2 regions of the Streptomyces sp. NPDC008092 genome follow, and region 1 is predicted to be linked to the other one. Evidence: riboswitches for the same ligand, from Rfam matches in the RefSeq annotation. Region 1 holds a riboswitch; the other holds the start of a gene.
The links. Region 1 has a riboswitch for cobalamin ahead of ACFZB3_RS06420 (CbtB-domain containing protein). Riboswitches for the same ligand answer to the same signal wherever they lie in the genome.
Positions count from the first base shown of each region.

Region 2: another riboswitch for cobalamin. It lies ahead of ACFZB3_RS20270 (cobalamin biosynthesis protein); the one in region 1 lies ahead of ACFZB3_RS06420 (CbtB-domain containing protein).

Region 1 is NZ_JBIBHY010000002.1:337,066-344,528, reverse strand. Features, by position in the region: gene pgm (phosphoglucomutase (alpha-D-glucose-1,6-bisphosphate-dependent)) at 1-743, opposite strand, end outside; gene ACFZB3_RS06430 (barstar family protein) at 864-1,250, opposite strand; gene ACFZB3_RS06425 (CbtA family protein) at 1,379-2,134, opposite strand; gene ACFZB3_RS06420 (CbtB-domain containing protein) at 2,157-2,378, opposite strand; cobalamin riboswitch at 2,415-2,556, opposite strand; gene ACFZB3_RS06415 (3-hydroxyisobutyryl-CoA hydrolase) at 2,624-3,679, opposite strand; gene ACFZB3_RS06410 (VOC family protein) at 3,938-4,945, opposite strand; gene ACFZB3_RS06405 (alpha/beta fold hydrolase) at 4,942-5,805, opposite strand; gene ACFZB3_RS06400 (bifunctional 3-(3-hydroxy-phenyl)propionate/3-hydroxycinnamic acid hydroxylase) at 5,817-7,421, opposite strand.
Region 2 is NZ_JBIBHY010000006.1:63,596-71,058, reverse strand. Features, by position in the region: gene ACFZB3_RS20275 (cobyric acid synthase) at 1-1,054, opposite strand, end outside; gene ACFZB3_RS20270 (cobalamin biosynthesis protein) at 1,051-2,001, opposite strand; cobalamin riboswitch at 2,102-2,242, opposite strand; gene ACFZB3_RS20265 (hypothetical protein) at 2,399-2,626, opposite strand; gene ACFZB3_RS20260 (inorganic phosphate transporter) at 2,645-3,901, opposite strand; gene ACFZB3_RS20255 (GH25 family lysozyme) at 4,076-4,840, opposite strand; gene ACFZB3_RS20250 (class II aldolase/adducin family protein) at 5,037-5,771, shown strand; gene ACFZB3_RS20245 (alpha/beta fold hydrolase) at 5,838-6,965, shown strand; gene ACFZB3_RS20240 (hypothetical protein) at 7,362-7,463, shown strand, end outside.

The DNA.
Region 1 (7,463 bases):
GCGATCCGGCCCCAGTAGGCGACGGAGGCGCCGCCGAGCGGGTCGGCGCCGATGCGCAGTCCGGAGGCCCGGACCGCGTCCATGTCGAGGACGCTGGGCAGGTCGTCGACGTAGACGCCCATGAAGTCGTACCGGCCGGTGGCCGGCGCGGCGAGCGCGCGCTCGTACGGGATGCGCTGCACGTCCTTCATCCCGCCCGCGATGATCTCGTTGGCGCGGTCCTGGATCCAGGAGGTGGCGTCGGACGCGGCGGGGCCGCCGCTGGGCGGGTTGTACTTGAAGCCGCCGTCGGCGGGCGGGTTGTGCGAGGGGGTGACCACGACGCCGTCCGCGAGGCCGGTGGTGCGGCCCCGGTTGTGGGTGAGGATGGCGTGCGAGACGGCGGGGGTCGGGGTGTAGCCGTCGGCGCTGTCGACGAGCACGGTGACGCCGTTGGCCGCGAAGACCTCCAGGGCGGTGACCTTGGCCGGCTCCGACAGGGCGTGGGTGTCGGCTCCGAGGAAGAGGGGGCCGTCGGTGCCCTGGCCGCTCCGGTACTCGCAGATGGCCTGGCTGGTGGCGGCGATGTGGTCCTCGTTGAACGCGGTCGCCAGTGACGATCCGCGGTGTCCCGAGGTGCCGAACGCCACCCGCTGGCCCGGGTCGGACGGGTCGGGGTGCAGTGCGTAGTAGGCCGTGACCAGCCGGGCCACGTCGACGAGGTCCTCCGGAGCCGCCGGCCGGCCCGCTCGCTCATGCGGCATGAGTCCACTTCCTCCGCAGTCGTTGATCGATCGCTCGCCGCCCATCTTTCCTTGTCAGCGGCCCCGGACGCGAGTGCGGCACCGGCCGCGCGCCGAAGACACGGCGGGTTCACGGCGAGTTCACAGCAGTCGTACCGTCTCCGGGGCCCGCTCCTCGAAGATCTCGACCAGCCAGTCGAAGACGGTGGCCCCGCGTCCGGCGCGGGCCTCGGCCAGCTCCGCCGCCACGGCGGCACGGTTGGTCGGGTGGCAGCGGGTGAGCCGGATCTCCAGCTGGCGGGCGGTCTCCGCGTGGCCGAGGTGCGCGCGGGAGGTCTCGTGGTCGCGCCACTCGAAGACGAAGTCGCCGTCGTCGGGCGTGCCGAAGCCGCCCCTGAGGCAGTCGACGAACGCGTCGAGGTTGCGGCCGAAGTAGCCGCCGGGTCCGTTGACCGCCTCCCCGACGACCTGCCAGAAGTCCTCCAGGGTGCGGATCGCGGTGCCGTCCAGTACATAAGTCGCCGTCACGGCCGCAGGATACGGCCGGCGGCCCGCGTACACCGGTGAACGCCCGAGGGCCCCCGGACGGTTCCGGGGGCCCTCGGGTGTCGTTCGGTGTGCCGATCGGTCTACCGGTCGGTGTGCCGTGCCGCGGGTCAGTGCGGTGCGGGCACCCTGCGCGCGGCGGCCGGCGCCTTCGCCGGCTTCGGGTTGAGGACGCGCTCGGCCAACTCGCCGAACAGCAGGCCGAATCCACCCCACAGCACCGCCTGGATGGCGAGCGCCGAGAGCCGGAACCGCCACAGCAGGGTGGCCGGGAAGTCCGCCGGCACCTCGTTGACGACCGGCAGGAACTGGTACGCCAGCCCGATGACCACGCCGAACGCGGCCACCGCGAGCACGGTCGCCCACCAGGTGCCCAGCCGCGGCTGGAGCCGCTTGCCGAGGATGGTGGCGGCCACCGCGAGGAGCACGCTGAGCAGCATCATCAGGAAGTACAGCGTGGTCCGTTTGCCGATGGTGTCCGGGTCGCCCACCGACGGCGGGTTGGCCGGGTACTTCAGGAACGGCACCACGTACACGGCGACCAGGGCGCAGCCGGACAGCAGCAGCGCCGTCGCCCGCGGCGAGAAGCGGCCGACGCGGCCGAGGGCGAAGGAGAAGGCCAGGGCGGCGATGCCCCCGAAGGCGACCCCGTAGACGAGGACGCCGGTGGCCAGGCCGGCGGTGGACTGCAGGGAGCGGGAGACGACCTCCATCTCGTGCTCGTGCGAGTGGGCGTCCTCGAAGCTGATCGCCTTGTCGACGTTCGGCTCACCGAGTACGTAGGCGACGACGAGGGCGAGCAGGCCAGCGGCCAGGCCGGCGAGCATGCCCCGCACCAGGAGGTTGCGAACCGTTGCGGAGTTCATGGGTGGTACGGCGTCCCTCGTGTCAGTGGCAGGGGAAGCCGAGCAGGTGGCGGGCGTCGTGCACCCACTCGTGGACGTCCGTGCCGCTGAACACGGAGGTGGCGCCCTGTTCGGCGCCGACGAAGTAGAGCAGGACCAGCATCAGGATGCCGAAGAAGACCGCCCAGGGAGCTATCGCGGACAGCGGCAGCTTGGCGGGGACGGCGGGGGTGTTGGCTGTCGGCGGAGCGACGGTCTGCGCCATGGCAGGACCTCCTCTGGGAGTTCGCGTCCCATCTCGGTGGTGCACAGGACGACGGCCACGGGTCTGACTCACGAGCGGCCCGGGGGCTCTCGCATACAGTGGCGCGACCGTTCCGGATTCCCACCGGGTTCCGTCTCGCCGTCGTCGATATCGGACAGACCGTACCGCGTGTCAGGAGCACGGCCAAGACCGCGTCACCAGGCGTGATCTTCGTCTCGCGCCTGGTGGACGGCGGTTGGGGCGGGTCAGACGGGTGGGGCGAGGCCGAGTTCGCGTTCGCCGAGCGGGGCGAAGAAGCGGTCCACGTCGGCGTCGGTGACCCCGGCGAGGGTGGCCGGGGACCAGTGCGGGGTGCGGTCCTTGTCGACGACCTGGGCGCGGATGCCCTCCACCAGGTCATGGGTGGCGAGGGTCGCGCAGGAGACGCGGTACTCCTGGTCCAGGACCCGCTCCAGCGAACCGAGTTGCCGGGCCCGGCGCAGCGCCGCCAGCGTGACCTTCAGGGCGGTGGGGGACCTGGTGAGCAGGGTGTCCGCCGCCTCCTTCGCCGCCGGGTCGCCGTGTGCGAACAGCCGCTGGACGATCTCCTCGACGGTGTCGGCCGCGTAGCAGGCGTCGATCCACGCCCGCTGCCCGGCCAACTCCCCGTCGGGCGCCTGCCGTACCTGCCGGGCGAGTGCTTCGGGCACGGGCAGGCCGGCGAGGTCGGCGACGAACGCGGGGATCGAGCCGGACGGCAGGTAGTGGTCGGCGAGTCCGCAGAGCATGGCGTCGGCGGCGCCGATCCGGGCGCCGGTCAGGGCGAGATGGGTGCCGAGTTCGCCGGGCGCGCGGCCGAGCAGATACGTGCCGCCGACGTCGGGCACGAAGCCGATGCCGGTCTCCGGCATGGCGATCCGCGACCGCTCGGTGGCGATCCGGACGCGGCCGTGTGCCGAGACACCGACCCCGCCGCCCATCACGATGCCGTCCATGAGCGCGACATACGGCTTCGGGTACCGGGCGATGCGGGCGTTGAGCCGGTACTCGTCCCGCCAGAACGCGGCCGCCGCCGACCCGTCGCCGTCCCGGGCGTCGTCGTGGACGGCGCGGATGTCCCCGCCCGCGCACAGGCCGCGCTCCCCCGCGCCGGTGATGACGACGGTCTGCACGGCCGGGTCCCGCTCCCATGCCGTGAGCGCCTCGTCGATGCGGCGCACCATGGCGTGCGAGAGCGCGTTGATGGCCTTCGGCCGGTTGAGCGTGATGTGCGCGGCCCGTCCGCGGACGTGCAGCAGGACGTGTTCGTCGGCGCCGGTCATCCGGACACCTCCGCCGGGCCGCGGGCCACGATGAGGCGCATGATCTCGTCGGTTCCTTCCGGGAGCGGGTGGACGCGTGGTCGGGGACGATCTTCTCGTGACCGTTGCGTCCACGGCACGCCGACCCGTCGGAGGGCGTCCCGGGCCCTGCGGGACAGCCCCCGGGGGCGGCGGCCGACGGCGCCGAGGAAGCGGAGTCCGCTGCGGGAGCGGTACGGGGACACGCCGACCGCCTCGTGCCGGGTGACGGTCCGGGCGTCAGTCGTCGGGGATGCCGGCACCGCTGAGCGCGGGGACGGTCTTCTCCGGGTGGAGCAGGGAGCGGGCGCCGAGGCGGAACTGGCCGAGCCTGTCGAGGATGGTCCGGCCGACCGGGGTGTGGCCCCAGATGCTGATGCCCTGGTGGGTGCCGGGTTCCCAGGTGGACTCGTCGATGACGAGGGGGTTCCAGCCGACCTCCCACTCGAAGCCCGAGGGGGTGCGGGCGTAGTAGGAGAGTTCCTTGTCGTTGGTGTGCTGCCCGACGGACAGGGCCATGTCGAAGCCGAGTTCGTGGACACGTCGGTAGCTGCGGGCCAGGTCGTCCAGGGAGGCGGCCTGGATGTTCACGTGCTGGACGCGGGTGCGGACCGGGTCGATGGGCAGGCCCTGGACCGCGGCGACGGCGATGGAGTGGTGGCGTTCGTTGACGCGCAGGAAGCGGATCTTGAGTTTGACGCCGCCGATGGTCTCGTCGATGTAGTCGGTGAGTCGGGCGTCGAAGACGGTGTCGAAGTAGCCGCGCATCAGGGCGGGTCTGGCCGAGGTGATGGCGACGTGGCCCATCCCCGAGTCGCCGGTGACCCAGCCGGACGCCCGCATCCTCAGGGGTTCCGAAGAGGTGAGGGGGGTGGTGTAGATCTCCTGGGCGATGCCCTTGGGGCCGGGGAAGCGCAGCAGCCGCTCGACGCCGCGCAGCTTCGCCTCCTCGGCGGTGCCGGCCACCGCGGGGACGCCGTGGGCGCGGACGCGGGCCTCGATCCGCTCGAACGTCGTGTGGTCGTCGAGGTGCCAGCCGAGGGCGACCACGTCCTCGGCGGGGCCGCGCCGCAGGAGGAACCGGCATGCGTGGTCGTCGAGCCGGAACCGCATCAGGTCGCGGGAGAGGTCGTCGTGGTGCATGCCGATGGCGTCGGTGCCGAAGCGGCGCCAGTCGGTGAACTTCTCCGTCTCGACGACCAGATAACCGAGATGGACGGAGCCGAAGACGTCGGGACGCGTGGTCATCGGCGGCCTGCCAGGAAGTCGCCGCACAGACGGTTGAACAGCTCGGCCCGCTCCCACTGCACCCAGTGCCCGGTGTTCGCCACCATGTACAGGTCGCAGTCGGGCATGCGCTCGGCCAGCATCCGGCCGCCGGACGGCCGGTTGACCCTGTCCGCCGCGCCCCACAGCACCAGGGTCGGCACCGGCAGCCGTTCCAGGCGCCTGTCGCGGGTGAAGTCCGTCTTCCACACGGTGCGCAGGGACTTCGGACGCGTCAGCGGCGGGGCCGCGACGACCTCGGGGTCGATGCTGTCCCGGTAACGGGAGTCGATGACGGAGTCGGGCACCTCGGCGGCGTTGAAGACGAGGTGGGTGCGGATGAACTTCTCCAGCTTCGGCCGCGAAGGGCCGTCCCCCGTGTAGTAGTCGAGGAGGCTGGTGAGGCCGGGCGTGGGCAGGGCGCGGGTGGTGCCGATGCCGCCGGGGCCCATGAGGACCATGCGGCCGACCCGGTCGGGGGTGTCCAGGGCCAGGCGCAGCGCGCAGGCACCGCCGTAGGAGTTGCCGACCAGGTGCGCCTTTTCCAGGCCGAGTCGGTCCAGCAGGCCCCGGATGTGGCCGGCGAGGTAGCCGAACGGGTCGCGCCCGTCGACGCCCTTGCTGCTGCGGCCGTAGCCGGGCAGGTCGGGCACGATGACCCGGTACTCCTTGGCCAACTCGGCGATGTTGCGGCTGTAGTTGGAGACTCCCGAGGCGCCGGGTCCGCCGCCGTGCAGGAGGAGGACGGGCGGGCCGTCGCCGGTCTCCGCGACGAAGATCTTCCTGCCGCGGACGTCGAGCAGAGACTCGTGCATCGTCGTCGGCTGGCTGTGTGTGGTCATGGGGGCGGTCCTCACTGGGCGGAGACGGCGGCCGGTCGCGGGGCGGGGGCGAATCCGGCCGGCGGCGGAGGGAGCCGGGCGCCGGCGGGCGCGGCGGCGTAGACGTAGGCGTCGGGGCGCAGGGCGAGGGTGGTCACGCCGTGTTCCGCCAGCCAGGGCAGCAGCACGCCGTCGCTGTCCACGACCGCGTTCCCGGCGGGGCGTGAGCCCGCGGGCAGGACGGCCAGTGCGGGCACACCGGCCCGCTCCCAGGCGGGCTGCGGGCGGGACGGGCCGAGGTGCAGCAGCAGCCAGCGGCCGCCGAGCACGTCGTCCAGCCGGACCCGCTCCCCGTCGGAGCCGGTCACCCAGGGCTGCGGGATCTGCCGGCCGGAGGCCTTGGTGCGCGGTCGGGCCTGGAACCCCTGCGCGTAGGACGCGACCGGTATCCAGTTCGAGTCCACCAGCCGGGCGGTGAGCCACTTCGCCGGGCGGATCGCGCGCAGCACGCCGTTCCGGGCCCGGGCCACCGGGAGTCTGCGTTCGGTGATGAGCCGGCCGACGAGCACCGCCCGCCGGGTCACCTCCCGCACGTGCGGCTTGCGCTCGGTCTCGTAGGAGTCCAGGACCGACTCCGGCAGCTCGCCCCGCAGCACCGCGGCCAGCTTCCAGCACAGGTTGGCCGCGTCCCGCACGCCCGCCGCCATGCCCTGGCCGATCCACGGCGGCATCGCGTGCGCGGCGTCTCCGGCCAGGAAGACCCTGCCCACCCGGAACCGGGCGGCGAAGCGGACGTGGTGGCTGTAGACCGTCGCCCGCAGGATCCTGATCCGGTCCCGTCCGATGCCGTACCGCGAGACCATCGCGTGGATCGCGTCGTCCGTGGTCAGGTGCTTCTCGTCGTCGCCGGGCAGGACCGGGAACTCCCACCGGTGGTGGCCCAGCGGCGTCGGGCAGTCCACCGCCGGGCGCGCCGGGTCGCAGCGGAACCGCAGCCGGTCGTGGTCGGGCCACGGCTTCAGCATCTCGGTGTCGACGACCACCCAGCGGTCCTCGTACGTCCGCCCCTCGTACCCCACGTTGAGCTGGGCACGGGTGAGACTGGAGCCGCCGTCGGCCGCGATCACGTACCGCGCGCGCAGGCGTCGTACCGAGTCGTCGGCGCCGGCCACGGTCAGCTCGACGCCGGTGCCGTCCGCGGACTCGCGCAGCCGCAGGCACTCGTGGCGCAGCAGCACCTCCACGTTCGGGTAGCGGCCGACCCCCTCGCGCAGGACCTGCTCCAGGGCGGGCTGGTAGAGGAACATCTGCGGCGGATGCCCGTGGCCGCGCGGGGCGGGGCGGGCGGTGAGGAAGGTGCGGCCCCGCGCGTCGACGAAGTCCAGCGGCCGCTCGGCGAGCATGTCGAGCTTCAGGCGCTCGGCCAGCCCGGTCCGCTGCCAGATCCGGATGACCTCCTCGTCCGTGGAGATCGCCCGCGCACGGGAGAAGACATCGGCCTCCCGCTCCACCACCACGACCCTGAGGCCCGTCCCGCCCAGCAGGTTCGCCGCGGTCACCCCCGTGGGTCCGTAGCCGATCACCGCCACGTCGTAGGTGTCGTCGGCTCTGTTCACGGCGCTCGTCTCACTGCTCACCGGGCCACCTCATGTCGCTCCCGTCGCGGCTCATTGCTGTAG
Region 2 (7,463 bases), on a different contig from region 1:
CGAGCACGGGCCGCTGTTCGGCGGCCCGGCGCCGCAGCGCGTCCGCGAGCCCCCGCTTGCGCAGCCACTCCAGGGCCCGGACCGTCCCCCGGGTCCCCGGGATCACGACCAGGTCGGCGTCGGCGAGCTCCTCCGGCCGGTCCACGAACCGCACCACGACGCCGGGTTCGGCGGCCAGCGCGTCCACGTCCGTGAAGTTGGACATCAGCGGGATCGCGCAGACGGCGACCCGGAGCACGTCCTCCCCGACGGGCGGGGCGGTGTTCGACTCCCGGACGGTCCCGCGCGGGGACACCCTCCCCCACGCTCGGCTTCGCTCGCGCGGGGGGACCCCCATCCCGTCCTCCTCGTCGATGCCGAGGCCGTGCCGGAAGGGGAGGACGCCGTAGGTGGGCCGCCCGGTGAGCCCGTGCAGCATGTCGAGGCCCGGCTCCAGCAGGGAGACGTCCCCGCGGAACTTGTTGACGAGGAACCCGGCGACCAGGGCCTGGTCCTCCGGCGAGAGCAGCGCGACGGTCCCGAAGAAGGAGGCGAAGACGCCCCCGCGGTCGATGTCCCCGACCACGAGCACGGGCAGCCCGGCGTTCCGGGCGATCCCCATGTTCACGATGTCGGTCCGGCGCAGGTTGATCTCCGCCGGACTGCCGGCCCCCTCACAGATCACCGCGTCATACGTGCCCCGCAACTCGGCGAGACAGTCGAGCACGGTGCCGAGCAGCTTCTGCTGCCGTCCGCCGTGGTAGCCCCGCGCGCTCAGCTCACCGACCGGCTTGCCGAGCAGCACGACCTGACTGCTCTGCTCGCCGCCGGGCTTGAGCAGCACGGGGTTCATGAGCGCGGTCGGCTCCACCCGGCAGGCCTGCGCCTGCATGGCCTGCGCCCGGCCGATCTCGGCACCCTCGCGCGTGACGAAGGAGTTGAGGGACATGTTCTGCGCCTTGAACGGCGCGACCTTCACACCCTGCCGCACCAGCCACCGGCAGACACCCGCGGTGACGACGCTCTTCCCGGCGTCGGAGGTGGTACCGGCCACGAGGAGACCACCGTTGTTCATGACGCCCTTCCCGGGAGCGCTCCGCGCAGCAGGGCACCCGCCGCGCTCACCCCCAACGCCAGCCACCCCACCCGCCGCGACAACCGCACCGCCCGTTCGATGTCCGCGACCTGCACAGTCCGCCCCTCCCCGTTCAGCACCGGCCGGTGCTCGACCCGCCCGCCATACGACAGCGTCCCCCCGAGCCGTACCCCCAACGCCCCGGCGAACGACGCCTCCACCGGCCCCGCGTTGGGACTCGGATGCTTCACCGCGTCGGTCCGCCAGGCCCGTACCGCTCCCCTGGTGTCACTTCCGGCCACGGCGGCCAGGACGGCGGTGAGCCGCGCTCCCGGCCACCCGGCCACGTCGTCCAGCCGCGCCGAGGCCCACCCGAACCGCCGGTACCGGGCGGACCGGTGTCCCACCATCGCGTCCAGGGTGTTGACGGCCCGGAACCCCACCAGCCCGGGGACGCCGGCCACGGCCCCCCAGACCAGCGCCCCCACGACTGCATCGCTGGTGTTCTCGGCGACGGACTCCACGACCGCCCGGGCGATCCCGTCCGCGTCCAGGGCCTGCGGATCCCGGCCGCACAGATGCGGCAACCGGGCGCGGGCCGCCTCGACATCACCCGCCGCGAGGGCCCGCCCGATGCCGCGGGCCTCGCGCGCGAGCGAAGTGCCCCCGACGACGGCCCAGGTGGCGGCCGCGGTGAGTGCGACGGACGCGGCGGCGGACGGCCGTACGGCCCGCTCGGCCGCGGCGCCCAGCGCCACGGCGCCGCCGGCGCACACGGCGGTGTGCAGCGCGCCCCACCCGCGGTGGTCCCGCCACAGCACCCGCTCCACGGCCCCGGCGGCCCGCCCGAACACGGCGACCGGATGCCCCCGGCGCGGATCGCCGAGCAGCAGATCACCGAGAAGGCCGGCGGCGGCACCGTACGCGAAGACGCGATCGGCACCCATCGGCTCAGCCGGCCGCGGGGTCGGGGACGGGCCGGGTACTCAACCTCGTTCGGCAGCCGCGCATGGCGTTATGTCCTCACTCAGGGTGTCCGCGCCCTGGTTCGACGAGACCGGCGGTGGGAGTTCCTGGCTTCCGGGGATTGCTACCCCGGTGACAGTGGCGGGACCGCGCCGGATTCACACCGGCTTCCTCCCTTGCCGCGGTACATGGCTCCGGAAGTCCACCACGCCCCCGGAAGACCCGTCAACTTGCCTTTGACCTGCGAGGGGAGTGTGTGGGAAGGCCCACACCGGTTGCCCAGCGGGGCCCGTGGGGCATGCGGAAGGCTCCTCTCCGTACGGACGGAGAGGAGCCTTCGAGGCGCCGACGAGGCCCTTTGCGGCGGACCTTGTGGTGTCAGGCCTTCGCCACGATCAGATGGATGCCCCATGCCACGGCGGCCGCACAGGCGGCGAAGCAGAGGTAGGCGGCCGTCACGGCCAGGACCGCGGAGTCGCCCTGGGCGGCGGCGCGTTCGCGGGCGGACAGGCCCTTGATGCCGAGGGTGAAGAGGGCCACCAGGCCCACGGTGGCCACGAGGCTGACGCCGAAGACGGAGCCGATGGCTGCCCAGTCGATGTTCATGTCGGTGCTTCCTCGGGGTCAGACGGTGGCGGCCGGGTCGGTCGCGGGAGCGGCCGGGGCGGAGGCGGGGGCGGGGATGGTGGCGGTCAGGCCGTCCGTGACGGTGACCGGGGCCGGGCCCGCGGGCGGCGGGGTCACGGCGGCGATCGCCGTGGTGACCACGCCGGCCGGCTCCTCGGTGCCGAGGACGTTGCTGCTGTCCACGACCTCGCGGCGGGAGAGCTTCCAGATCGCGGCGCAGGCGGCCACGAGGAAGACGGCGACGGCGGCCGTGCCCCAGTCGCCGAGGTCCGTCACGGACTCGGCGAGCGCGCCGACCAGCGCGGCGGCCGGGAGCGTGAGCACCCAGGCGATCATCATGCGGGTCGCGGTGGACCAGCGGACCGTGCCGCCCTTGCGGCCGAGGCCCGCGCCCATCACGGAGCCGGAGACGACGTGCGTGGTGGAGAGCGAGAAACCGAGGTGCGAGGAGGCCAGGATGGCGGTGGCCGCGCTGGTCTGGGCGGCGAAGCCCTGCTGCGGGCGGAGGTCGGTCAGGCCCGTGCCCATGGTGCGGATGATCCGCCAGCCGCCGATGTAGGTGCCGAGCGCGATGGCGAGGCCGGCGGAGAGGATGACCCAGGTGGGAGGGTTCGAGCCGGGGGCGATGGCACCGCCCGCGATCAGCGCGAGGGTGATGATGCCCATCGTCTTCTGTGCGTCGTTGGTGCCGTGCGCGAGCGAGACCAGGCCGGCGGAGGCGATCTGGCCGGCGCGGTAGCCCTTGCGGGTGGCCTCGTCCTCGGCGTTCTTCGAGAGCGTGTAGGAGAGGCGGGTGGAGAGTGCCGCCGCGAGGCCCGCGACGACCGGGGCGGCGACCGCCGGGAGCAGGACCTTGGTGACGAGCACGTCGCCGTGGACCGCGCCGAGGCCGGCGGAGGCGACGGTGGCGCCGATCAGACCGCCCATGAGGGCGTGCGAGGAACTGGAGGGCAGGCCCACCAGCCAGGTCACGAGGTTCCAGAGGATGGCGCCGACGAGGGCCGCGAAGATGACCTCGGGACGAATGCCGTTCTCGTCGACGAGACCCTTGGAGATCGTGTTGGCGACCTCCACCGAGAGGAAGGCGCCCACCAGGTTGAGCGCGGCGGACATGGTCACCGCGATCTTGGGCTTGAGCGCACCGGTCGAGATGGTGGTGGCCATCGCGTTGGCGGTGTCGTGGAAACCGTTCGTGAAATCAAACGCGAGTGCGGTGACTACCACAATCGCGAGGATCAGCGAGAAGTTTTCCATTTACCCAGGCAATCTTTCGAGGTCATTGGCTGTTGGACCGTAGGCAACCTGGATGAACGGAAGGTGAACTGGGGCGGTCATGGGGGTGTATGGGATCGACTTCGGGGTGGCCCCGGACGGGGTGGGGCGTGGCCGCCGTCCCGGTTCCGGTCCGGCGGCCCGGTCGCCCCTTGGCTAGAGGCCCATGGCGAACGACTTCAGCCGTCCCGCGGACCCGTTGAAGAGATTCTGGTCACCCGGCAGGCTGCCGCTGTTGTCGTACTGCCAGAAGGTCCACGACGACCATCCGGCCGGCAGCGTCCCGGCGTCCGCCGAGCCGTGGCGGGCGATCCACAGCGCGTGATCGGCGGCGAAGGCGCTGCTGCCGCCGGTGCAGAGGTTCCACCAGTTCGTGGTCGTGTAGATCACCGGCCGCCGGCCGGTCTCCCGCTTCAGCTCGTCACTGAAGGACCTGATCCAGTCGACCATCCGGGAGTTGCTCAGCCCGTAGCACTTGTGCTTCTTGTCGTACGGGTTGTACTCGACGTCGAGCGCGGGCGGCAGCGTCCAGCCGTCCGCCGTCCAGGTGCCGCCGTGGCTCACGAAGTACGCGGCCTGCCGGGCGCCCGACGACTTGTCCGGCAGGGCGAAGTGGTACGCGCCCCGCCTGATGCCCGCCTTGCGCGAGCCGTCGTACTGCTGGTCGAAGTAGGGGTTGCGGTAGGTGGTGGACTCGGTGGCCTTGATGTAGACGAACCTGGCGCCCTTCGCCCTGGCGCCCGGCCAGTCGACGTTCTTCTGGTGCGAGGAGACGTCGTGCCCCTTCGGCAGGCTCGCCGCGGAGGCCGGTGTGCCGGCGAGCGCGGTGGCGGTGCCCATGAGGGCGAGCGCCGCCGCGGACGCCGCGAGGGCGCGGACGCGGACGCGGTGGCGGGACGGCGTAATGCGGTCACGGGCCATGTTTCCCCCCGGAATGGCAACGTGTACGAAAAATCGTCCAGAGATTATTGGAAGATCGGCGTATCCTCGGCGATCTTCGGCCAAGCCAGGAAATGGAACTCTTTGCGGCGGTTTGCGCTCTACTGGATTCGGGACGTACGGCCTAAAGTGCCCTGCCGTGCAGGCCGGTTGGGGCCCCGCCTGACAGGATCGGGCCATGGCTGAGCAGCGGCGGGACGAGCGTGACGGACGGGATGGACGGGCCGGCGCACAAGGTGTGTCGGAGCCGCGAAGGCGGGATGTACGCGCGGAGGAGGCGGATGCCTGGCGCGAACTCGTCGCCACCGCCCGCCGCACCGTCGCCGACGGACTGGTCGTCGGCACCTCCGGCAACGTCTCGGTCCGCGTCGGCGACACCGTGCTGGTCACGCCCTCGGGCGTCCCGTACGACCGGCTCGGTCCGGACGACGTGACGGGCGTGGACCTCGCCGGCCGCCAGGTCCTCGGCACCCTGGTCCCGACCAGCGAACTGCCGATGCACCTCGCGGTCTACGGCAGCACCGGCGCCGGGGCCGTCGTCCACACCCACGCCGTCCACGCGACGGCCGTCTCCACGCTCGTCCCCGAGCTGCCGGCGATCCACTACATGTCCGCCGCCCTCGGCGGCGCGGTCCGGGTTGCCCCGTATGCGGCGTACGGCACCGACGAGTTGGCCGAGAACATGCTCCGCGCCCTGGCCGACCGCTCCGGCTGCCTCCTCCAGAACCACGGCACGATCACCTACGGCGCCACCCTGACCCAGGCCTACGACCGCACCGCCCAGCTGGAGTGGATGTGCCGCCTGTGGCTGACGGCGTCCGCGGTGCCCGGCCTGACCCCGAGCCTGCTCTCCCCGGAACAGCTGGCGGAGGCGGGCGAGCGGCTCCGCGGCTACGGGCAGCAGGAGAAGTGAACCGGGGCCGGCCCGCCGCCCCCGCCTCCACTGGCCGCCGCCCCGCTCCGCCCCGACACTGGACAGGTGCGCCCAGTCAAAGTCACGGCCGCTGCCGTCGGTGCCGTACTCGCCGCCGGTGCGGCCGGCGTGGCCGCGGGGCGGTTCGCCAGTGACGCCGCGCTGAAGGCACCGCCCGGCCGGCCACTGCCCACCGAACCCCGGCTCACCGTGCACGGCACCGCGGCCGGCCGCATCACCCTCACCCGCGACCTCGCCTCACTGCGCCCCGGCACCTACGGGCTGGCCGGCGACGGTTCGCACGCGGTCGTCGGCGCCGTCCTGGAGTCCGCCGCGAACACCCCCGACACCGTCGTACGGCGGCTGGAGCGGGTGACCCACGGCACCTTCGAGACCGGCGACAGGGCCTGGCTCACCGCCAACGTCCACATCGGCAACCCGGGCACCGCCCTCGGCCTGGAGTACGCCGACATCGACCTGCCCGGCGAACTCGGCCCGCTGCCCGCCTGGTTCGTGCCCGGCCACCGCGACACCTGGGTGATCGCGGTGCACGGCCTCGGCACCACCCGCGAGCACCCCATGAACGTCATGGCGTTCCTGCACGCCCGTCGCCTGCCGGTCCTCGCCCTCGCCTACCGCGGCGACCTCGGCGCCCCGCGCCCCCCGGACGGCCTGAACCACCTCGGCGAGAGCGAGTGGCGCGACCTGGACGCGGCGATCCGCTACGCCGTCCGCTACGGCGCCCGCCGCGTCGTCCTGCACGGCTGGTCCACCGGCGCCACCATGGCGCTGCGCGCCGCCGCCCACTCGGCACTGCGCGAGCGGATCTCCGGCCTCGTCCTGGACTCCCCGGTGCTCAGCTGGGAGGCCACCCTGCGCGCCCTCGCCCAGGCCCGGCACATCCCCGAGCACCTGCTGCCGCTCGCGGTACGCGCCGCCCAGGGCCGCGCCGGGCTGCACGCCGACCACGCCGCCGACCCCGCCGACCCGGGACAGCCCACCGTGCCCACCCTGATCGTGCACGGCCCGGACGACACCGTGGCCCCCTGGGTGTTTTCCCGCCGGCTCGCCGAGCGCCGCCCCGACCTGGTGGCCCTGCACACCGTCCCGGACGCCCCGCACGGCGCGATGTGGAACGCCGGCCCGGAGGAGTACGACGAGCGACTGCGCCGGTTCCTCACGCCCCTGATGTGATGCGCTCCGGCGCGTGCGCCCCCGGACGGGCACGCCCCGGCATCCGACGGCACCCCGGATCGGCACCCCCGGCCGACACCTCCCATGGGCCGGTGTGATTCTTCCCGCACCCGCCGGTCCTTCCCCTCCCCGTCCCCGGCCGCCCTCCGTCCCAAGCCGGAAACCCCGGTTCCGGCCGGTTCCGGAGGTTCCGTTTAACGCCGTACCACTGGCCTGAACATGTCTCTTCGCCTCCTCTCGCACCCCGTGCGTTGGCCAGCCCCGTCGCCCGCCGTGACATTCCGTTTGGGTTTTCGGACCGTCAACCGGAAGACTGCACCCGTGACGTCCCGTATCCCGCGCGACTCAAGGCTTCGACTCGTCCGAACGCGACCCCTGGCCGCCGCCCCCCGAGCGATGAACCAGCGGCCCGCGCGCCGCCCCGCACCCCGCCCGCCCGAGGGCACCCCGGCCCCCGCCGAGCTGGCCAGAATGGCTCGCTCCGGGCTGGCCGGCGCG